Regions from separate parts of the Curtobacterium sp. MCLR17_036 genome, predicted to be linked through region 2. Evidence: riboswitches for the same ligand, from Rfam matches in the RefSeq annotation. Region 2 holds a riboswitch; the other holds the start of a gene.

Region 1 (10,767 bases), 390 kb from region 2:
ACCTGGGCGGGGCTGAGCGGGATCGAGCCGACGCCCAGCCCGACGAGCACGAGGGCGACGAGGACGACGAGCACGGCCGCGAGCACGACGAGCTCGCGGCGCAGCCCCACCGGGCGACGGTCGGCCCTCACAGTCCCCGCACCGCCTTCGACCGGACGAGTGCGATGAAGACGGGGGCACCGATGAGCGCCGTGACGAGACCGACCTGCAGCTCCCCCGGGTACGCGACGACCCGGCCGACCACGTCGGCGACGAGCAGCAGCGCGGGGGCGACGAGCGCGGAGAGCAGGATCGTCCACCGGTGGTCCGGGCCGCTCAGTCGGCGGACGGCGTGCGGGACGGCGAGCCCGATGAAGGCGATCGGGCCGGCCGCGGCCACGGCGGAGCCGGCGAGCAGCACGGTGACGAGGCCCCCGACGGCACGGACGAGCACGACCCGCTGTCCGAGCGACGCGGCGAGCTCGTCCCCGAGCGCCAGGGTGTTGAGCGAGCGGCCGAGGGCGAACGCGATGCCGAGGCCGAGGAGCACCGGCACCGTGATGACGCCGGCGGTGCCGAGGTCCTTGCCCGCGAGGGCGCCGACCTGCCAGAACCGCAGCTGGTCGAGCAGGCTCTGGCTCGTCACGAGCACCGCCGTGGTGATCGACGACAGGGCGGCGGCGACGACGGCACCGGAGAGCGCGAGGCCCACCGGCGAGAGTCCACGGCGGGCGAGGGCCGCGATCCCGTAGACGAGCAGGGCCGCGAGGGCGGCTCCGACGAAGGCGAACGGCAGGTAGGCCGCGGTGCCGCTGACGCCGAAGACCGCGATGCCGGCGACGACCGCGAGCGCGGCCCCGGAGTTGATGCCGAGGACGCTCGGGTCGGCGAGCGGGTTGCGGGTGACGCCCTGCATCACGGCGCCGGCGACGCCGAGGGCCGCGCCCGCGAGCAGCCCGACGACGGTCCGCGGGACACGGTTGCCGAGCACGATGAGGCCGACCTCGTCGGTCCGTCCGGGGTGCAGGACGGTGTCGAGCACCGTCGCGAGCGGGATCGGGCGGGACCCGAAGGCGATCGAGAGCGCGCACGCCACCGCGAGGACGACGACCGCCAGCACGGTCGCCCCGACGAGTCGGGGGACGGAGCTGGGAGCGGGGGGCGCGGGCGACGGGGAACGCATGAGAAGTAAGGCAACCCTAACGCGCTCCCGGCGTACGGCGACTCCCGAGCGCACGGTGAGCGATCGCAGGGTCCGTTCATAGGCTCGTCATGGGGAACGGTCCTGTACTGGTCTCCATCGACGCCCGCCCGGGCAGCCGATGGACGACCGGAGAGCACCGATGAACGAGACCCCGAACCCCGCCGCCGCCGACCACGACGAGAACGGCACCGCCCGCACCGAGGCCGCGCAGCAGCAGGCGCACGGCCTCCGCTGGGACGCCCCGCACGCCGACCCGGCGACCCTCCGCTCGGCGTACGCCTTCGACGGCTCGGGCCCCTGGCTGTACGGCCCGGACGGCTCCGGTCCCTACGCCTACCGCCCCGACGGTCGCGGCCCCTTCCTGGTCGGCAGCCCGGCGCTCACCGGCTCGCAGCACGCCTGGGCGTCCTCGGCGGCCAGCGCGAACCACCCGGGCGCCTCGACGAAGCGTCCGCGGCGGCTCGGCCTGGTGATCGGCTCGGGCATCGCGGCCCTGGCGATCGTCGGCGCCGCCGGTGGCACCGCCCTCGGTCTGTCCACGCACGGCACCACCACGACGTCGAGCCAGTCGCAAGGCACCACGACACTGCCCGGCACCGGCACCGGCACCGGTACCGGCACCGGCACCGGCACCGGGAACGGGACGGGCGGCACCGGCACCTACGGCTTCACCGTGCCGGGCGACGGCACCGGCTCGAGCGGGGGCAGCACCGGCACCGACGGCGGCACGGGCACCGGCACCGGCACCGGCACCCAGTCCCCCGCCACCGCCGCGACCGCCGCGCAGAAGAAGGGCGTCGTGACGATCAACACGATCATCGGCTACGACGCGTCGTCACAGGCCGCCGGCACCGGCATGGTGCTCAGCTCGGACGGCACCGTGCTGACGAACAACCACGTGGTCCAGGGCGCGACGAGCATCACCGTCACCGACGAGACCACGGGCAAGGAGTACCAGGCCGACGTCGTCGGCACGGACGCCACGCACGACGTCGCCGTCCTGAAGCTCGAGGGAGCCTCGGGCCTGTCGACCGTCACGCTCGACGACGACGGCGAGCCGGCCACCGGCGACACCGTGACCGACGTCGGCAACGCGGAGGGCACCGGGGACCTCGTCGCAGCCGAGGGCACCGTCACCGCGACCGACCAGGACATCCAGGTGCAGAGCGAGTCCGGCTCCGGTACCGAGTCGCTGACCGGCATGATCGAGATCGCCGCGGACATCGTGTCCGGCGACTCGGGCGGCCCGGTCCTGGACAGCGAGGGCGAGGTCGTCGGCATGGCGACCGCAGCCTCGTCCGGATCGGCCGACGTCACCGGCTTCGCCATCCCGATCACCACCGCGAAGACCATCGCCGAGAAGATCCTGGCGGGCGAGTCCTCGAGCACGATCACGATCGGGCTGCCGGCGTTCCTCGGGGTGCAGGTGAGCGACGCGACGGGCACCACGGGCGGCGTCGCCGTCGCCGGCACGGTCGAGGGCTCCGGCGCCGCGCACGCCGGCCTGACCGAGGGCGACACGATCACGAGCGTCGACGGCACCGCGGTGAAGAGCGCGGACCAGCTCACCCGGATCGTGCAGTCCCACGCGGTCGGCGACCGGGTGAGCGTCGACTACACCGACGGCACCGGCGCCGCGAAGACCGTCACGGTCACCCTGACCGCCGGTCCCGCCGCCTAGTCCGCTCAGCCGAGCAGCGCCCGCACCACCGAGCGGTACACGTTCGCCGGGGAGTCCGTCCCGAAGACGGTCTCCCCGGCCTCGCTGCGTCCGACGCGGGCGAAGCCCTGCCCGTCGGCGTGCACGACGGTGACGGGGTTCGGCTTGCCGGGGCGGCGCAGGAACGACACCGTCCAGGGCGCTGCCCAGAAGCGTGCGAGACGCGGGTCGGCCTCGACGAGGTCGGCCGGCAGGTCCGGCGCGTCGGCGCCGCCGGTGAGGCGGCGACCGAGCAGGTGCTCCGGCAGCGACCCCGTGCGGAACGGGAAGGTCCACGCCGGGCCGATGCCGAGCCTCCCGGCCATCAGCGCGACCAGCCGGTCCGGCGGGACGGTGGCGACCACCGCACCCGTCTCGTCCGTCCCGTCGACGACGGTCTGCGACCATGCCTGGAGGCGCGTCCCGCCCCCGTCCGGCCGGTGCTGTTCCAGCGTGACCGGTTCCACGTCGCCCGCCCAGGGCGCGAGCAGGGACTGCGTCGCGTCGGGCAGGGTGCCGAGGCGTCCGACGAGGCCGGCCTCGATGAGTTCGCGTCCGGCGGCGCTGCGCAGCAGGGTGGGGTTCCAGCGCCGGCCGGCCAGGCTCCGCAGGGTGCCGACGGCGTCCCTGCTGAGCCGGGGCCCGTCGAGGACGGGTGCCGGTGCGGCCGTCGGCAGGGGTTCGAGGTCGCGCTCCGGGCGGACGGGTGTCGGCTCGGTGGCGCGGACGCTCTCGAGGACCGCGAGCACGAGGTCGTCGGTGTCGAGCAGCCGGCGGAGGGGGCGTTCGATCGTCAGGTCGACGCGGTGTCGACCGGTCACGAAGAGCAGGTGGGTACCCGCGACGTCGCCGGCGTCGTCGGGGCGGACGTACTCGACCAGCCGGGCGGGTGCCCCGACGCTCGTCCAGGGGTCGCAGCCGACGAGCAGCAGCCCCTCGACCGCCCCCGGCAGGCGGGCGAGCAGCCCGGTGTTCTCGTCGCCGATCGCACGGTCGCTCGGTCGGGACCGCACGGTCAGCTCGACGTCGTCCCCGGTGAGGCGGAGGTCTGCGCGGGGGCTGTCCTCGCGCCGCCAGTGGTCCGGGCGGCGGAGCGTCAGCCGCGCGGTGCGGTCCTCGGTGCCGAGCGCGACGGGGACTGCCATGCCACGAGGCTACGGGGCCTCGTGCGCACCGGGCGGTGCGGCTCGCCGGTGACGCGCGGTCAGCGTCGGGGCGCGCGTGCGGGTGGGGGCGGCGGGACGGGCTTCGCGGCGACGACGTCGTCGAGCCGGACCTCGACCGGACCGCGGCGGGTGGCGATCGTCACCGTGTCGGCGGTGCGGGCGAGCAGGTCCCCGAGGGCGTCCTGCGCGCCGTCGCCGTGGTGCGCCCGGACCACGAGCCGGTCCCCGACCGCGGCGTCGTGCAGCACCCCGAGCGCGCGGGCCCGGGCGATCGCTGCCTGTTCGTCCGCGCGCACCGTCCCAGGGTACGGGCCGCCTAGAGTGAGGGGATGGCCAAGGCTCGCGTGGACAGCTGGATCTGGGCCGTCCGGATCACGAAGACCCGGTCGGCCGCGACCGCCGCGTGCAAGGCCGGCCACGTCCGGGTGAACGGGGAGCGCGCGAAGCCGGCGCAGCCGATCGGCCCCGGTGACGAGGTCCGGGTGCGGCAGAACGGCTTCGACCGGATCGTCGTCGTGACCGGCATCATCCTGAAGCGAACGAGCGCTCCCGAGGCCGCGAAGCACTTCGAGGACAGGACCCCGCCGCGCCTGTCGAAGGAGGAAGCCGGGTTCGTGCCGATGCGCGACCGGGGTGCCGGGCGTCCGAGCAAGCGGGAGCGCCGCGACCTCGAGAAGCTCCGCGGCTACTGAGCGCGCAGCACCGACGCTCGCGTCGTCAGACGAACCGGACGGTCTGCTGCAGGCGGTCGCGGACGTCGAACACGTCGACCGACCCGGCGGGCGACCAGACGCCGTTGAGCACCTGGCGGAGGGCGCTCCGCCGGACGACGAGCGCCGTGGGCTTCTTCGGCGAGCCGACGAGCTGCACGTCCTCGTCGACGGCGGAGTCCGGCACGACGAGCAGCCGCCCGGTGAAGCGCACGCGCGTCTGCTTCTGCACGGCCCGCGCGGCGCGGACGAGTTCCTTGACGGGGCGCTCCCCCGGCAGCAGGGTCTCGCCGACGACCTCGCCGTGCTCGACCTGCACCGGACCGCCCCAGTCGATCGACTCCACGGCCCAGAGCCCGCTCGGGGTCAGGACGGCGTGGTCGAGCTTGCCCTCGGCGCCGGCGTCGAGGTCGTGCCAGACCGTGACGCCGATGCCCATGTCCGCGACGATGGCGGCGGTCGTCTCCTCGGCGAGTGCCTCGCCGAGCAGCCGTCGGACGTGCCGGGGTGCCGACCGCACGAGGGCGGGGTCGTACGGGTCCTCGATCGGGTCGCCGAGTCCGACCCACTCGCGCTCCGCCTGCAGGAACACCTCGCGCGACCGACCGCCGGGGTGTCCGTGGGAGCGGGCCCTGGGCCGTGTGTCGCGACGCGCCGCCGGGGGTGCGTAGGCGTCGCGACCGGAGTCGGGCCTCCACACCGAGCTCCCGGACGGACCGGGGCCGTCGCTGCCGGACGGGCCACGCGATCCCGCGTCGTAGGCGCGGCGGGCGGCGGGCGTGCCGATGCGCTCCCAGGCGAGCTGCACGCGGCGGAAGCGCTGGGCGTCGCCGCCGAGGTCGGGGTGGGACTCGCGTGCGGCGCGTCGGTACGCGCGGCGGAGTGCGTCGTCGTCGGCGGTCGCGGGGACGCCGAGGACTTCGTACGGTGTGGCGTCGGCCGGGCTGTCGGTCATGGCCCTGCGAGAGTACCGGAGGGTGGTTCCGAGTCCGCCGCGTGGTCGCTGGGGAGCGGCTGGGGCGTCAGGCGACCGCGGCTGCGATGTCGTCGGCGTGCTGCTCGATCCAGGCGACGTCGGCGCGGTACAGGTCCGCGTGCCCGTGCTCGAGGTCGCTGGTGAACTTCGGGTTGCCGGCCGCGGCCTCGGTCTCGATGGTGGTGACCATCGCGACGAGCGACGCGGTCATGGTCTGCACGAGGACGCCGCGGGACCGGTCGTCGAGGCCGTAGGCGCGGCAGAACTCGGCGGCGCGGGCGAGCCGGTCCGCCAGGTGCGGTGCCGTCGCCCCCTCGACCCGGCCGGTCGTGAACGGCGCGAAGCGGTACACGGCGCTCGCCACGTCCCAGACCCGGGGGCCGGGGTGCGCGGTGTCGAAGTCGATGAGGCCCACCGCGGCGATGCCGTCGTAGACGCAGTTGTACGGGGCGAAGTCGCCGTGCACGATCGTCTCGACGGGGGCACGTTCCGCCTGGGACCACACGTCGGCGTCGGGGTCGCGCGGGTAGCTCGCCGCGGCGTCGTGGTACTGCCGGAGCAGACGGGCGCTGGTGACGAGGGCGGCCTCGCCGGCGACGTCCTCGGTCCAGGGGTACTCGCCGGCGACGCCCGGGACGAACGACACGGTCTCGAGGACGTCGCCGAGGGCGATCGGTTCCGGCGCGGCCACGAACCCCTGCTCGTGCAGGTGTGCGAGCAGGCGGTGGACGGTCGGCGTCCACGGCCCGGCCGGCCGGTGGACCCGGTCGTCGGTCCTGGTGATCCGCTCCATGGGGGAACCTCCTGTTGTGACGTCTCCGTTGACGTGGAGGCCCAATGTACCGACCGTGGACGCGCCGTGTGACGTCGGCGGTGTAAACAGCGTGTGACGGTCGGCGGCGGGGCGCGGGTCGGTCAGGAGCGGTCGCGGATCCAGGAGGGTCCGTGCGCCACCGCGCCGATCGCCTCGACCCGGGCGCGGAGTCCGCGGTCCGCGGTGACCACGACGACGGGGCCGTCGCCGGCGTCGACGGCGGCACGGGCGGCCTCGACGATCGCGTCGTCGCCGGAGCCGGTCGCCCGGACGATCGCGAGTCGCGCGGGGTCCTCGGCGGTGGTGTCGCGCGCGGCGCCCTCGAGCACGACCGTCCAGCGCGGCCACCACCGGGCGAACGGCAGGTCGAGTGCCTCGGCGGGCAGCCCGGCCGCGGCGAGCGCCGACACCGACGACAGCAGGCGTTCGGCTGCCCCGGGGCGGTCCCGCCACCAGCCGTCCGGGACGCTGCCGACGACGTTCGCCGCGTCCACGACGACGTGCGGGGTGGTGGTGGTCGCGGCGCGCAGCGCGGGCCACGACGCCCCGAAGCCGGGGTGCAGCGGCAGGTCCTCGACCTGGTCGACGGGGACCCAGGCCAGCGCGAGGCTCTCGCGGTCGGCGATGACCGGTTCGAACGGCCGGGCGGCGCGCCCCACGACGGTCGTGTACGTCCAGAAGCCGAGGTCGAGCAGCGCGGTGTGCCGCAGGTCGATGCCGTCCTCGGGGACGCCGGCCTCCTCCGCGGACTCGCGGAGTGCTGCGGTGACGGCGTCCTCGTCCTGGTGGCGTGCCCCGCCGGGGATGCCCCAGGTGCCCCCGTGGTGGCTCCACTCGACGCGGTGCTGCAGGAGCACCCGGCCGTCGCCGTCGTCGACGAGCAGTCCGGCGGCGCCGAAGCGTCCCCACGCCTTGGTGCCGTCGGGACCGATCGACCAGGCGTCGCCGGGGTCGCGGGGGCCGGGCGGGGGCCCGGGAGGCGTTGCATCTGGCACGGTCCAACCCTGGCACACGGTGCCCCGGACCGGCCTCGGAGTGGTCACCGGGCGTCGTGTACGGTGTCGATCGAGACACGGGGTGCCGCATCCAGCGGCTGAGATCACACCCGTCGAACCTGCTCGAGCTCGTACTCGCGAAGGGATCGTCCATGGAGAACGCTGCGCCCTCCCCTGCCTGGGCCCACCGAACCGCCGAACTGCTCGAGGCCGTCCGTGCCCGGGCCCCGCTGGTGCAGTGCATCACGAACACCGTCGTGCAGAACGTCACGGCGAACGTGCTGCTCGCGCTCGGGGCCTCGCCCGCGATGGTCGACGTGGCGACCGAGGCCGGGCCGTTCGCCCGGGTCGCCGACGCCCTGCTGGTGAACACCGGCACCCCGCACGCGGAACCCCGGGTCGCCGCGCTCGAGGCGGTGCACGCCGCCCGTGACGCGGGCACCCCGTGGGTCCTCGACCCGGTGGCCGTGGGCTCGCTGCCGGTGCGGACCGCCCTGGCGCGCGAGCTGCTCGCGCTGCACCCGACGGTGCTCCGCGGCAACGCCTCCGAGGTGCTCGCCCTGCTCGGCGACTCGGCCGGAGGCCGCGGGGTCGACAGCACCGTGGGCACGGAGGACGCCCGGGTCGCGTCCGTCGCCGCTTCGGACGGGAGGCTCGTGGCCGCGGTGGCCGTGTCGGGTGCGGTCGACCTGCTGGTCGCGCCGGGCATCGGCGTGGTCCGCGTCGCGAACGGCACCGACCTGCTGACGCGGATCACCGGTGGCGGGTGCGCGCTCGGCGCGGTCGTCGCCGCGTTCACGTCGGTCGTGCCGGAGGACGCGGGTGCCGCTGCCGTCGCCGCGACCGCGGTGCACACGATCGCCGCGGAGCTCGCCGCTCGCGAGGCCGGGGGTCCCGGCACCTTCCAGCCGCTGTTCCTCGACCGGCTGGCGTCGCTCACCCCGGACGACGTCGTGCGGACGGCGCGGATCACGGTCGAGACCTCCGGGGTCGCCGCGTGACCGCCGCGACGGGCGTCGGCGTCTACCTGGTGACAGACGGCGCCCTGGCCGACCGGCACGGCACCGGGGTGCTCGGGGTCGTCCGCGCCGCGGTGCACGCCGGAGTACGGATCGTGCAGGTGCGGGACAAGGACGCCTCGGCGCGGGACCTGCTCGCCCTGACCGCCGCAGTGGCCGGCGCCGTCGGGGACCGCGCGACCGTCGTCGTCGACGACCGGCTCGACGTCGCCCTCGCGGCCCGGCACGCGGGTCACCGGGTCGCCGGGGTGCACCTCGGCCAGTCGGACGTCCCCGTCACCGCCGCTCGTGCCCTGCTCGGTCCGGAGGCGCACGTCGGGTTGACCGCGAACACGCTCGCGCACCTGGCTGCTGCCGAACGACTCCCCCGCGGCACCGTGGACCTGCTCGGCGTCGGCGTCGTGCACCCCACGGCGACGAAGGCCGACCACCCGCCGGCCCTGGGCCACGACGGCTTCGCCCGGTTGGCCGCCGCCACCGACCTGCCGTGCGTGGCGATCGGCGGGGTGACGCTCGACGACGTCCTGCCGCTCCGAGTGGCCGGTGCCGCGGGCGTGGCGGTCGTCTCGGGCATCTGCGCCGCGGCCGACCCCGGGTCCGCCGCGGCGGCGTACGTGGCCGCGTGGGGCGGTGCGTCCGGTCTAGGTCCCGACCACGGGGCGGGGGCGGGCCGGTCCGCGGGGGCCGTGTCGGGCCTCCCGTCCGACGCCACGCGCCACGAGGCGGACGCATGAGCGTCCCCCGGGTGCTGAGCATCGCCGGGACCGACCCGACGGGCGGCGCCGGGATGCAGGCGGACCTCAAGGCGATCGCCGCGCACGACGGGTACGGCATGGGGGTCGTGACGGCGCTCGTCGCGCAGAACACGCACGGGGTGCGGTCGGTGCACGTGCCGGACGTCGGGTTCCTGCGGGAGCAGCTCGACGCCGTGTCGGACGACGTCGTGGTCGACGCGGTGAAGGTCGGGATGCTCGGCACCGCCGACGTCGTGCGGGTCGTGACGGACTGGCTGCGGGAGCACCGGCCGCCGGTGGTCGTCGTCGACCCCGTGATGGTGGCGACGAGCGGGGACCGGCTGCTCGACGAGGACGCCGCGTCCGCCGTGGGGGCCCTGTTCGCGCTCGCCGACCTGGTGACGCCGAACCGGGCCGAGCTCGTCGTCCTGGCGGAGCTGGCCGGTGCGCCGTCTTCTTCGTCTTCTTCGTCTTCTTCTTCGTCGTCGTCGTCGTCGCTGGCGGCGGCGCGTGCGGTGGCCGCGCGGTGGGACGTCCTCGTGCTGGCGAAGGGCGGGCACGACGACGGGCCGACCTCGGACGACGTGCTCGTGGCACCGGACGGCAGCGTGCGGGTGTTCACCGGGCCCCGGGTCGCGACGACGAACACGCACGGCACCGGGTGCTCGCTGTCCAGCGCGATCGCGACGCTCGCCGCGCGGCACGGCGACTGGGCACTCGCGGTCGGGGTGGCGAAGGAGTGGCTCACGGCGGCACTCCGCGGCGCCGACGCACTGGCGGTGGGGAGCGGCAACGGCCCGGTCGACCACGGAGCGGCGGCGCGGGCAGCCCTGCCGGCACCGTCGTACACGGACGTGTGGTGGTCGGACGCAGCACCCGTGCTGCAGGAGACGATCGACTGCGCCTTCCTGGTGGGGCTCGGGGACGGCACGCTCGAACCGGAGGTGTTCGCGGGCTACCTGGCGCAGGACGTCCACTACCTGCGGGCGTACGAGCGGCACCTGGCGGCGCTCGCCGCGTCGCCCGGTCCGGGTGACGGTGCCGCTGCGTTCTGGGCGGCGGCCGCGCAGGGGTGCGCCGACGAGGCCCGCGACCTGCACCACCGACGGCTCGCCGGCTCGCACGCCGACGACCCCGTGCACCCCACGTGCGCCGGGTACCTCGCACACCTGCAGCACGCCGCCGACTCCGGGTCCCCCGCGGTGCTCGCCGCCGCGGTGCTGCCGTGCTTCCGGGTCTACGCCTGGGTCGGGTCGCAGCTCGGGGACGCTCCGGACGGGCACGCCTTCGCCGACTGGATCACGGCCTACGGGGACCCCGGGTTCGCCGCGGCGAGCGCCGAGGCGACCCGGCTCGTCGAGGAGCTGGCGCGCGCGGTGGCCCCCGTCGAGCGGGGGCGGATGGCGCGGGCGTTCCGGCGCTCGGTGGAGTGGGAGCTCGCGTTCTTCCGGATGCCGACCGCTGCTGGCGA
Region 2 (10,767 bases):
GTCCGCGAAGAACATCGCGTCGAACTTGCCGCGCTCGAGCGTCCTCGCCAGGTCGGTCCACAGCGTCACGTCGTCGAAGTCGGCCTGCCGGGCGTCCGGGTGCCGCCAGAGGCCGTGCTGGATGTGCGACGTCGTGTTCATGACGAAGGCCGCGAAGCGCAGCGGGCGGTTCGGTGCATCGCTCATGCCCCCATCGTGGTCGGCGGGCACCGCCCGACGACAGTGACGTGACCTCGCGTTACGCGGGGTGTTCCGCACGGCGCCGGACGCGACCATGCTCCTGAGGCATGTCGACCCCGACCACTGCAGCCGCGCCTCCCGTCCGTCGTCCCGACCCGACGACCACCGCGACCCGGCGTCGCGTCGCCCTCGCCTCGTTCGTCGGCACCACCGTCGAGTACTACGACTTCTACCTGTACGCGACGGCCTCGGCGCTGGTGTTCGCGCCGACGTTCTTCCCGTCGGTGACGCCCGCGGTCGGCGTGATCGCGTCCTTCGCGACGTACGGCGTCGGCTTCGTGGCGCGACCCCTGGGCGGGATCGTCGCCGGGCACCTCGGTGACCGCATCGGGCGGAAGAAGCTGCTCGTCGCGTCGCTCGTGCTCATGGGGATCGCCTCGACGCTCATCGGGGCGATCCCGTCAGCGTCGACCATCGGGGTCGGCGCCGTCGTGGCGCTCGTGGTCCTGCGGCTGCTGCAGGGCGTCGCCGCGGGAGCGGAGTGGGGCGGCTCGGCGCTGCTGTCCGTCGAGCACGCTCCCGCGCGGCACCGCGGGCTGTTCGGGGCGTTCACGCAGATGGGGTCGGCCGGTGGGATGCTCCTGGCGACCGGCGTGTTCACGCTCGTGCGCACGCTGCTCGGCAACGAGGCCTTCCTGGCCTGGGGCTGGCGGCTGCCGTTCCTCTTCTCCGCGGTGATCGTGGCGGTGGGGCTCGTCATCCGGCTCGGCGTGCAGGACGCCCCGGTGTTCCAGGAACTCCGCGCCTCGGGTGGGGTCGAACGGTTCCCGGTGTGGCAGGCGATCCGGCAGCACCCGCGCTCGATCCTGGTGACCGCCGGCCTGCGGCTCGTGCAGCCGGCGCTGTACTCGATCCTGACGACGTACTCGCTGACCTACCTCGGGAACGTGCGCGGTCCGGAGGGCGCGGACGCCGGGCTCCGGGCGGTCCTCGTCATCTCGGCGGTGTCGCTCGTGACGACGCCGTTCTGGGGCTGGCTGTCCGACCGGGTCGGCCGGCGGGTGCTCACGATCTGGTCGGCTGTCGGCATCGCCGTCCTGATCTGGCCGTTCTTCGCGTTCCTCGACGCGGGGCCGCTCGTGCTCCTGCCGCTCGTGGCGCTCGTCGGCATGTGCGTGTTCCACGACAGCATCTACGGGCCGCAGGCGGCGTGGTTCGCCGAGCAGTTCCCGACCGGGCGGCGGTACTCGGGGATGTCGCTCGGCTACCAGATCGGGTCGATCTTCTCGGTGGGGCTGACGCCGCTGCTGGCCGCGGTGTTCGTGGAGCTCGGCGGGGGCTCGCCGTGGATCCTGTGCGGGTACCTCGGGGTCTACGCGGTGCTGAGCATCGTGGCGGCGGTGTTCGCGGTGGACCCGCGGGCGGCTGAGCGGCGGGCGGAGCGGGCGGGGCGGACCGAGCGGGCGGGGCACGCTGCGGAGCGGGAGACACCGGAGGTGCGGGTTTCGCGGTGAGCGAGCGTCCCTGCGTCCGCTCGGTCGGACCACCTCGGGCCCGGGCCCATTGCTGGCTCGGGTCGCGCGTGGCCAGGGGTCGTGCCCGGCCCGGGTCGCGCCTGGCCCGGGGCCACTACCTGGCCCGGGTCGCGCTGTCGGGGCTCGGGGGGTCCTACGTCCGCACGACCACGTCCGCCAGTAGGGCCGGCTGCTCGGCGTCGATGAACGCGCTTTCCTGGGCGGCCCAGCGCTCCCACTCGCGGGCGAACACCTCGCCGTCGCGTCCGATCGCCCGCTCCCGGCGCACGGTGTCGTCGGCCTCGAGCCAGACCCGCAGCGAGGCCAGCGGCGCCGACCCCCGCGACAGCGCACCGCACCCCTCGACGACGATCGGCACGCCGGGCTCGATCGAGGTCCAGCCTGCCGGGCCAGACGCTTCCCAGTCCCAGCGCCGGTAGCCGGAGGGTCCGCCGAGCACGTCCCGCACCACCGCGTCCGCCGCTGCCCGGAGCCCGTCCCATCCCGGGTAGACGTCGTCGAGGTGCACGACCTCGGCGCCGAGCCACCCCGCCAGGGCGTTGCCGAGCGTCGTCTTGCCCGTCCCCGACCGCCCGTCGACGAGCACCACGAGCCGCCCGCCCGACGCCGCGGCCACCCCGGCGGCGACGGCCGCGAGGTCCTGCGCCAACCCGTCCGCCACGACGGCGGCGTCCACGGCGTCGGCGGTCGCGGCGTCGGCGGCAGCGGCGTCACTGGCAGCGCCAGCGTCTGCCGCGACGGCACCGGCGTCCGCGGCGGCCGACTCGACCGCCGCTCCGTTGGTTGCCCCGTCGGCTGCCCTGCTGGCTGCCCCGCCGGCGTCCGCGGCGGCCGGCTCGACCGCCGCGCCGTTCGCTGCCCCGTCGGCTGCCCCGCCGCCGTCAGCCACGCCAGGTCCCCGCGACGACCGCGACGGCGATCGACGCCACGCCGATGCCGACGAGCACGCCGACCATCGCCCACTCCGGCCACGAGAACCGCGCCGGCCTGGCCCAGGTCCGCGGCCCGGGAGCACCGAACCCCCGCGACTCCATCGCCACCGCAAGCGTCGTCGCCCGGCGCAGTGCGAGCACGAGCAGCGAGAAGGCCATCGACGCCGCCCGCCGAAGCCGCCCCGAGTCCGCCAGGCCCCGAGCCCGGCGGGCCATGGCGAGCTGCCGCCAGTCGTCGACGAGCAGCGTCGTCATCCGGATCGCCGCGAGCGCCCCGAGCACGAACCGCGCCGGCAGCCGCAGCACCTGGGCGAGCCCGTCCGCCAGGTCGGTGGGGTCCACCCGGACGAAGAGCGCCAGCGCCGGCACCCCCACCGCCAACACGCGGAGCGCTGTGGCGAGCGCGAGCGTCAGCGACCCGTCGGTCACGTGCGCGAAGCCGAGGTCGAACCACTCCCGACCGGAGGGACTGCCGTACAGCGCGATGCTCACCGCGGTCAGCGGCGCGGCGACCAGCACCGGTGACGTCCGCACCAGCAGCGTCCGCACCGGGATCCGCAGGAGCGGCAGCAGCACGACCTCGATCGCCAGGGCGACCGCCGCGGACACGACGTCCAGGCTCAGCACGAGCAACACCCCGAGCGCGAGCACCCCGAGCAACGAGGCGACCGGCTGCACGCCGTCGACCCCCCGGGTCGCGGACCGGCCAGGAGGCGCGGCTCGCCCCGCCGACACCGCCCGCCCCTCGGGGACGGTCGGCGCCTCCTGCTCCGGGTCGCGTCCCAGGGGCAGGATCGCGCCCGCACTCATCACGAGACCGGCCACGTCCGGCCGCCGCACAGGCGCGAGCACGGCCACATCGCCGCCCGCAGACAGCAAGGGCACGATCCCGTCCGGACCGAGCACCACCTCGTCGGCGTCGAGCGCCCGCACCAGGTCACGGTCGTGCGTGACGACGACGACCGCGGTCCCCTCGTCGGCGAGGGCGCCGAGGCGTTGCACGACGGCCTCCCACGTCGCCCGGTCCTGACCGGACGTCGGTTCGTCGAGGACGAGCACCGGCGGGCGCGTCGCGATGGCGGAGGCGATCGCGAGCCGACGTTGCTCGCCGCCGGACAGGGTGAACGGGTCCACGTCGGCCAGGTGGGCCAACCCGAAGGTGGTGAGCAGGGCCTCCAGTCCGTCCGCGGTGTCGGCGGTGTCCTGGTGGCCGAGCGCCCGTGGACCGGCGAGCACCTCGTCGCGTACCGTGCGGGCGACGATCTGGTGTTCGGGGTCCTGGAAGACCGTCCCGATGCGGGCTGCGAGCACACGGCTGGACCAGGCGTGCGGCGCCGGACCCGCACCGCGCGTCAGGGCGTCGGTGGCACGGAGTGTGCCGGCGACCGGGGGCAGGAGCCCTGCGAAGGTGAGGCCGAGCGTCGTCTTCCCCACCCCGTTCGGGCCGGTGATCGCGAGGACCCTGCCAGCCCGGACCCGGAGGTCGATGCCCCGGCCGACCGCCTGGGCAGCGCGGCGCCCGGGGCCCGACGTGCTGGTCGGGTCGGCGGAGCTGGCTGCGCTGGCTGGGCTGGCCACGCTGACCCACGAGGTTCCTCGTCCGGTGCTGAGTCCCACGGCCTCGAGCAGCACGACGTCCCGCTCGGCGCCGGGTTCGGCGGCGGTGTCGAGGGCGCTCGGCCCGCCGAGCGGGCGGAATGCCGCACTCCCCGCACCGGACGACCCGGGCACTTCGCCCGCTCGCGTGGACAGAGCCCACTCACGGTGGTCACCCGTGTCCCGACGCGGTCTCGCTGGGGCTCCGTCGGCCGCGTTCCCGCCGAGCGGGCGGTGTGCCGCAGTACTCTCACCCGACGACCCGGGTCTTTCGCCCGCTCGCGCGGAAGGACCTCGCCCACGACGCGCACCCAAGTCCGAGCCAGCACCCGAACCCGAGTCCGAGCCCGAGGTCTCGCTCGAACTCGCGCTCGCGGCGGCCCCTTCGGCCGCGGGCTCACCGAGCGGGCGGAATGCCGCACTCTCTCCACCGACCGACCCGGGCACTTCGCCCGCTCGCGAAGACCGGCCACCTCCCCCGCTCCCCCCGCGGCCACCCGCGCCCGCACCCGCGCTCGACCCCGCACCGGCACCCGCGCCCGCAGCACCCGCGCCCGCGCCCCCACCCCGGCGCGCCGACCCCCGCGCCGGCTCGACCCCGGGCACCCAGACACCCGCGGCGGTGAGCGCGCGGCCGTGCGCGGCGAGCACCTCGGCCACGGGGCCGTCGGCCACGACGCCGCCGGCGGGCTCGAGGAGCACGAGCCGGTCGACCAGGTCGAGCCAGGTGCCGATGCGGTGCTCCACGACGAGCGCGTCGCCCCGGTCTCGTCGAGCAGGGCCCGGACGGCGTCGTGGACCTGCACGACGCCGTCCGGGTCGAGGTTGGCGCAGGGCTCGTCGAGCACGAGGGCGCCGGGTCGCATCGCGAGCACGCCCGCGAGCGCCAGCCGCTGCCGCTGCCCACCGGACAGCTGCGTGGTCGAGCGGTCGAGCGGCAGGTCGAGGTCGACGACGCCGAGGGCCTCGACGACCCGCGCCCAGGTCTCGTCCCGCGGCACGGCGGTGTTCTCGCAGCCGAACGCGACGTCGTCGCCGACGCGGGACATCACGGTGTGCGCCTCGGGGTCCTGCATGACGAGGCCGACCCGGCCGCGGACGGAGCGGGGGTCGACGCCGTCGACGAGGACCGTTCCCGAGGCCGAGGCAGCGTTGTCGTCGGAGGCGTCCGGCTCGTCGGGCAGCACGGCCGCGACGGCCCGGAGCAGGGTGGACTTGCCGGCGCCGGAGGGCCCGACGACCGCGACCCGCTCGCCCGGCTCGACGGTCAGGTCGACGCCACGGACCGCCCACTCGGCACGGCCCGGGTACCGCCACCCCCACCCTCGGAAGGCGATGCGGGCCGCCCCCGAACCGGCGCGAGGCAGCGGCGTCACACCAGGGCGCGCGGCGAGCGCCGCGTGTGCTCTCGCCCGGCCGCGAAGGACGACAGGACGCCCGTGCGGGCGAGCGCCCGGACGACGACCCACGAGCCGGCGCCGGCGATCACCGCGCCGGAGATGATCGCGCAGACCACGTAGACGAGCTTGAAGGCGACGTCGAGCCCGGGGTACCAGAGCACCGTGTCGTTGACGCCGAGCGCGAGGCCGGCCGCCGCACCGGCGAGCACGACGACGGGCAGGCGGTACACGCGGTACAGGAACAGTGCGAGGACGACCTCGGCGCCGAGGCCCTGCACGAGCCCGGCCTCGAGCGTCAGCCACCCCCACTGGGTACCGAAGAGCGCCTCGACCGAGGCCGCGACCATCTCGCCGTAGAGGGCAGCGCCGGGCTTCCGGACGACGATGGCGACGACGGGTCCGGCGAGCAGCCAGACGCCGCCGAACAGGGCCTTGGTGCCCGGCAGGACCAGGTCCATGACGACGCTGATCGGTTCGTAGCCGAACTCCCAGAGGCGGAAGACGACGCCGAGCGCCACGGCGAGGACGCTCGCGACGACGATGTCGACGACGCGCCACTGCAGCGATCGTCGAGGGCTGGTGGGGACGTTCGTGGACGTGCCAGATGACATGGTGCTGGACTCCTCCCTGCGCCGGCATGATCCGGATCAGGTTCGACGGTCGGAGCGCCGTTCGCTCCCTCTCAGCCCGGTGGTCCCGGACTCCCGTGTGTGTCCTCGCAGTCTAGACGCGGTCGCGACCGCGTGACGGACGGGAGGCCCGTGGCGGATCCGCCACGGGCCTCCCGTTCCGTCATCGGGTCACTTCTTCAGGGCGCGGATCACCTTGCTGAGGGCCTTGCCGGTCACCCAGACCAGCGGGATGCTCACCGCGACGAGGGAGATGAGGTTCGGTTCGAACTCGAGGTCCTGGCCGGGCCGACGGACGTACGCGCCGACGGGCACGGTGGCGCCGCCGCCACCTCCGCCGCCGTTCTCGTCGTCCCCGCCGCCGCCGAAGCCGAACCAGCCGAGGGACACGGGGATGATGGTCTGGTCGCCGACCTCGACGGGATCTCCGTAGTTCGTGGAGACGCCGGTCGGGCGGACCTTGTCTGCGATCTGGGACACGATGTTGGCCATGGGCGTGACGCTACTCGTCCGTCCCTCCACAGGCGGGATCTCGCGTGAGCAGTCCACACCTTCGACTTGTCTGCGGACGCTGACGGCTCCCGCCGATATGTTGGCGAAACCCACACCTGGAGGACCACTTGCACACCTGGCCCGGCAACCCGTACCCGCTCGGTGCGACCTACGACGGAAGCGGCACGAACTTCGCGCTCTTCAGCGAGGTCGCCGAGCGTGTCGAACTCTGTCTCTTCGACTCCGACGGCAACGAAGAGTGCGTCCCCCTCCTCGAGGTCGATGCCTACGTCTGGCACGCCTACCTGCCGAACGTCGGCCCCGGTCAGGAGTACGGCTTCCGCGTCCACGGCGCGTACGACCCCGCCACCGGCGCGCGTTCGAACCCGTCGAAGCTCCTGCTCGACCCCTACGCCAAGGCGACCAGCGGCGAGATCGACTGGGACCAGTCGCTCTTCTCGTACACGTTCGGCGACCCGGACTCCACGAACGACGACGACTCCGCCTCGCACATGATGAAGGGCGTCGTCATCAACCCCTTCTTCGACTGGCAGGGGGACCGTCCGCCGCGCACGCCCTACGGCGAGACCGTCATCTACGAGGCACACGTCAAGGGCCTCACCGAGACCCACCCCGACGTGCCGGAGGAGCAGCGCGGAACCTACGCCGGCGTCTCCCACCCGGCGGTGATCGAGCACCTGCAGCGCCTCGGCATCACGACGCTCGAGCTCATGCCCGTGCACCAGTTCGTGAACGACTCGACCCTGCAGGACAAGGGGCTGTCGAACTACTGGGGCTACAACACCATCGGCTTCTTCGCACCGCACTCCGCGTACTCGTCGTCGGGCGACCAGGGCCAGCAGGTCCAGGAGTTCAAGACGATGGTGCGCGAGCTGCACCGCGCCGGCATCGAGGTCGTCCTCGACGTCGTCTACAACCACACCGCCGAGGGCAACCACCTCGGCCCGACGCTGTCGTTCCGCGGCATCGACAACGCGGCCTACTACCGCCTGGTCGACGACGACAAGAAGTTCTACATGGACTACACGGGCACGGGGAACTCGCTCAACGTCGGGCACCCGCACTCGCTGCAGCTCATCCTCGACTCGCTCCGCTACTGGGTGACCGAGATGCACGTCGACGGGTTCCGCTTCGACCTGGCGTCGGCGCTCGCCCGCGAGTTCTACGAGGTCGACCGCCTGTCGGCGTTCTTCGAGCTGGTGCAGCAGGACCCGATCGTGTCGCAGGTCAAGCTCATCGCCGAGCCGTGGGACGTCGGCCCCGGCGGCTACCAGGTCGGCAACTTCCCGCCCCAGTGGTCCGAGTGGAACGGCAAGTACCGCGACACCGTCCGCGACTTCTGGCGCGGCGAGTCGTCGACGCTCGGTGAGTTCGCCTCCCGGATCTCGGGTTCGGCGGACCTGTACGAGCACGACGGCCGCACGCCCAAGGCGAGCATCAACTTCATCACCGCGCACGACGGCTTCACGCTGTACGACCTCGTGGCCTACAACGAGAAGCACAACGAGGCCAACGGCGAGGACAACAACGACGGCGAGAGCCACAACCGGTCCTGGAACTCCGGCGCCGAGGGCCCGACCGACGACGAGGCGGTCAACGAGCTGCGGCTCCAGCGTCGCCGGAACTTCCTGGCGACCCTGCTCCTGAGCCAGGGCGTGCCGATGCTCGCGCACGGTGACGAGCTCGGCCGGTCGCAGTCCGGCAACAACAACGTCTACGCGCAGGACTCCGAGCTGAGCTGGATCGACTGGGACACCGCGGACGAGGAACTGATCCAGTTCACGGCCGACGTCGTCAAGCTCCGCCACGACCACCCGACCTTCCGCCGCACCCGGTACTTCAACGGTCGTCCGGTCCGCCGCGGCGAGGGCGAGCCCCTGCCCGACGTGGTGTGGCTCACCCCCTCCGGCGACGCCATGGACCCCGAGGACTGGGACTCCGGCTTCGGCAAGAGCGTCGGCATGTACCTGAACGGCGAGGGGATCCGCGGGCGCGACGCCCGCGGTGAGCGGGTCACGGACGTCGCGTTCATCACGTACTTCAACGCGCACGACGACGTGGTGACCTTCACCCTGCCGCCCGAGGAGTACGCGCCGGGGTGGACCGTCCGCATCGACACCGCCGAACCCGGTGCCCGCGACGAGATCGTCGAGGCGGGGACCCCGCTCGACGTGCCGGCGCGGTCGATGATCGTGCTCCGTGCCGAGCCCGACCACGAGGTCACCGCCACCCCCGTCGACGTCCAGCAGGAGGGCGCTCCGGCGCCCGTCGCCCCGCAGGACGCCGTCACCCCGTCGAACCCGGCCGGGTCGACCGCACCGAGCGGGACCACCCGATGACCGCCGACGCGACGGGCGCCGCACGACGCGAGCCGGTGTCCACGTACCGCCTGCAGGTCTCGGCGGACTTCGACCTCACGGCGGCGCGCGACGTCGTCGACTACGTGCGCGACCTCGGGGCGGACTGGCTCTACCTGTCCCCCGTCCTGCAGGCCGAGGCGGGGTCGAACCACGGCTACGACGTCGTCGACCACACGCGGGTCGACGACGAGCGCGGCGGCGACGACGCGCTCCGAGCGGTCGCCGAGGCCGCGCACGCCGCAGGACTCGGCGTCCTGGTCGACGTGGTCCCGAACCACGTCGGTGTCGCGACGCCCGAGTCGAACCCCTGGTGGTGGTCCCTGCTCGAACTCGGTCAGGGCTCGCCGGTCGCCTGGGCGTTCGACGTGGACTGGGACGCCGGCGACGGCAAGGTCCGCGTCCCGGTGCTCGACGACCGTCTGCTCGAAGCAGTCACGCTCGACACCACGGACCCGGCACGGCCGGTGCTCCGGGTCGGCGAGACCGCGTACCCGACGGCTCCCGGCACCGTGCACGACGGCGACACCGTCGACGCGGTGCACGAGCGGCAGCACTACGCCTTCGTGCACTGGAAGCGCGCCGACCACGACCTGAACTACCGCCGGTTCTTCGCGGTGAACACGCTCGCGGCGATCCGCGTCGAGGGACCCGAGGTCTTCGCGGCCTCGCACGGCGTCATCGGCGGCTGGTTCCGCGACGGTCTCGTCGACGGCCTGCGCATCGACCACCCGGACGGCCTGTTCGACCCGGCCGGGTACCTGCAGGACCTGGCCGAGCTGACCGGTGGGGCGTACACCCTGGTCGAGAAGATCCTCGAGCCGGGCGAGCAGCTGCCGTCCTCGTGGCCGGTCGACGGCACGACGGGCTACGACGCCCTCGGGGTCTTCGACCGCGTGTTCGTCGACCCCGCCGGCGAGGACGACCTGACGGCCGCGTCGGGCGCCGAGCCGGCCGACTGGCAGCAGCTCACGCACGACACCCGTCGTGGCATCGCGGACGGCATCCTCGGCAGCGAGGTCGAGCGGCTCGCGCGGCTGCTCGCACCGACCGTCGCCGGGGTGGACGCCATCACGCACGAACGCGTCGTCGACGCGGTCGCCGAGCTCGTGGCGTCCTTCGACGTGTACCGCACGTACCTGCCCGAGGGTGCCCACCACCTCATCACCGCGCTCGAGCGCGCCGCCGAGGCCCGACCCGACCTCGGCGACGTCATCGACCGGATCGCTCCCGCGCTCGTCGACCCGATGAACGCGGCGGCGCTCCGGCTGCAGCAGACCAGCGGCATGGTGATGGCGAAGGGCGTCGAGGACACCGCGTTCTACCGCACCTCGCGCCTGTCGTCGCTCAGCGAGGTCGGCAGCGACCCGAGCGTCTTCGCGGTCCCGGTGGACGCCTTCCACCAGGCGCAGCGCGAGCGGCTCGGCAGCTGGCCGAACACGATGACGACCCTCACCACGCACGACACCAAGCGCAGCGAGGACACCCGCGCACGCATCGCCGTGCTCGCCGAGCTGGGTGCCGAGTGGAGTGCGACGCTCGAGCGGCTCCAGTCGCTCGTGCCGCTCGAGGACCGCGTCTTCGCCGACCTGCTGTGGCAGGCGATCATCGGCGCTCGGCCCGCG

Evidence for each region. Region 2 has a riboswitch for thiamine pyrophosphate ahead of DEI99_RS05035 (ECF transporter S component). Riboswitches for the same ligand answer to the same signal wherever they lie in the genome.
Region 1: it holds a riboswitch for thiamine pyrophosphate, as region 2 does, so the genes downstream of both, thiM (hydroxyethylthiazole kinase) here and DEI99_RS05035 (ECF transporter S component) in region 2, are expected to answer to the same signal.

What each region holds. Positions count from the first base shown of each region.
Region 1 covers NZ_CP126269.1:1,463,252-1,474,018, reverse strand. The annotation lists gene DEI99_RS07030 (FecCD family ABC transporter permease) at 1-110, opposite strand, end outside; gene DEI99_RS07025 (FecCD family ABC transporter permease) at 128-1,162, opposite strand; gene DEI99_RS07020 (S1C family serine protease) at 1,323-2,864, shown strand; gene DEI99_RS07015 (hypothetical protein) at 2,870-4,027, opposite strand; gene DEI99_RS07010 (hypothetical protein) at 4,087-4,344, opposite strand; gene DEI99_RS07005 (RNA-binding S4 domain-containing protein) at 4,378-4,740, shown strand; gene DEI99_RS07000 (nuclease-related domain-containing protein) at 4,766-5,713, opposite strand; gene DEI99_RS06995 (phosphotransferase enzyme family protein) at 5,781-6,527, opposite strand; gene DEI99_RS06990 (NUDIX domain-containing protein) at 6,650-7,543, opposite strand; TPP riboswitch at 7,612-7,707, shown strand; gene thiM (hydroxyethylthiazole kinase) at 7,696-8,544, shown strand; gene thiE (thiamine phosphate synthase) at 8,541-9,296, shown strand; gene thiD (bifunctional hydroxymethylpyrimidine kinase/phosphomethylpyrimidine kinase) at 9,293-10,767, shown strand, end outside.
Region 2 covers NZ_CP126269.1:1,078,189-1,088,955, reverse strand. The annotation lists gene DEI99_RS05060 (LLM class flavin-dependent oxidoreductase) at 1-186, opposite strand, end outside; gene DEI99_RS05055 (MFS transporter) at 288-1,694, shown strand; gene DEI99_RS05050 (nucleoside/nucleotide kinase family protein) at 1,849-2,604, opposite strand; gene DEI99_RS05045 (ATP-binding cassette domain-containing protein) at 2,597-4,378, opposite strand; partial or broken gene DEI99_RS17210 (ABC transporter ATP-binding protein) at 5,131-5,619, opposite strand; gene DEI99_RS05035 (ECF transporter S component) at 5,616-6,254, opposite strand; TPP riboswitch at 6,251-6,360, opposite strand; gene DEI99_RS05030 (hypothetical protein) at 6,444-6,764, opposite strand; gene glgX (glycogen debranching protein GlgX) at 6,893-9,124, shown strand; gene treY (malto-oligosyltrehalose synthase) at 9,121-10,767, shown strand, end outside.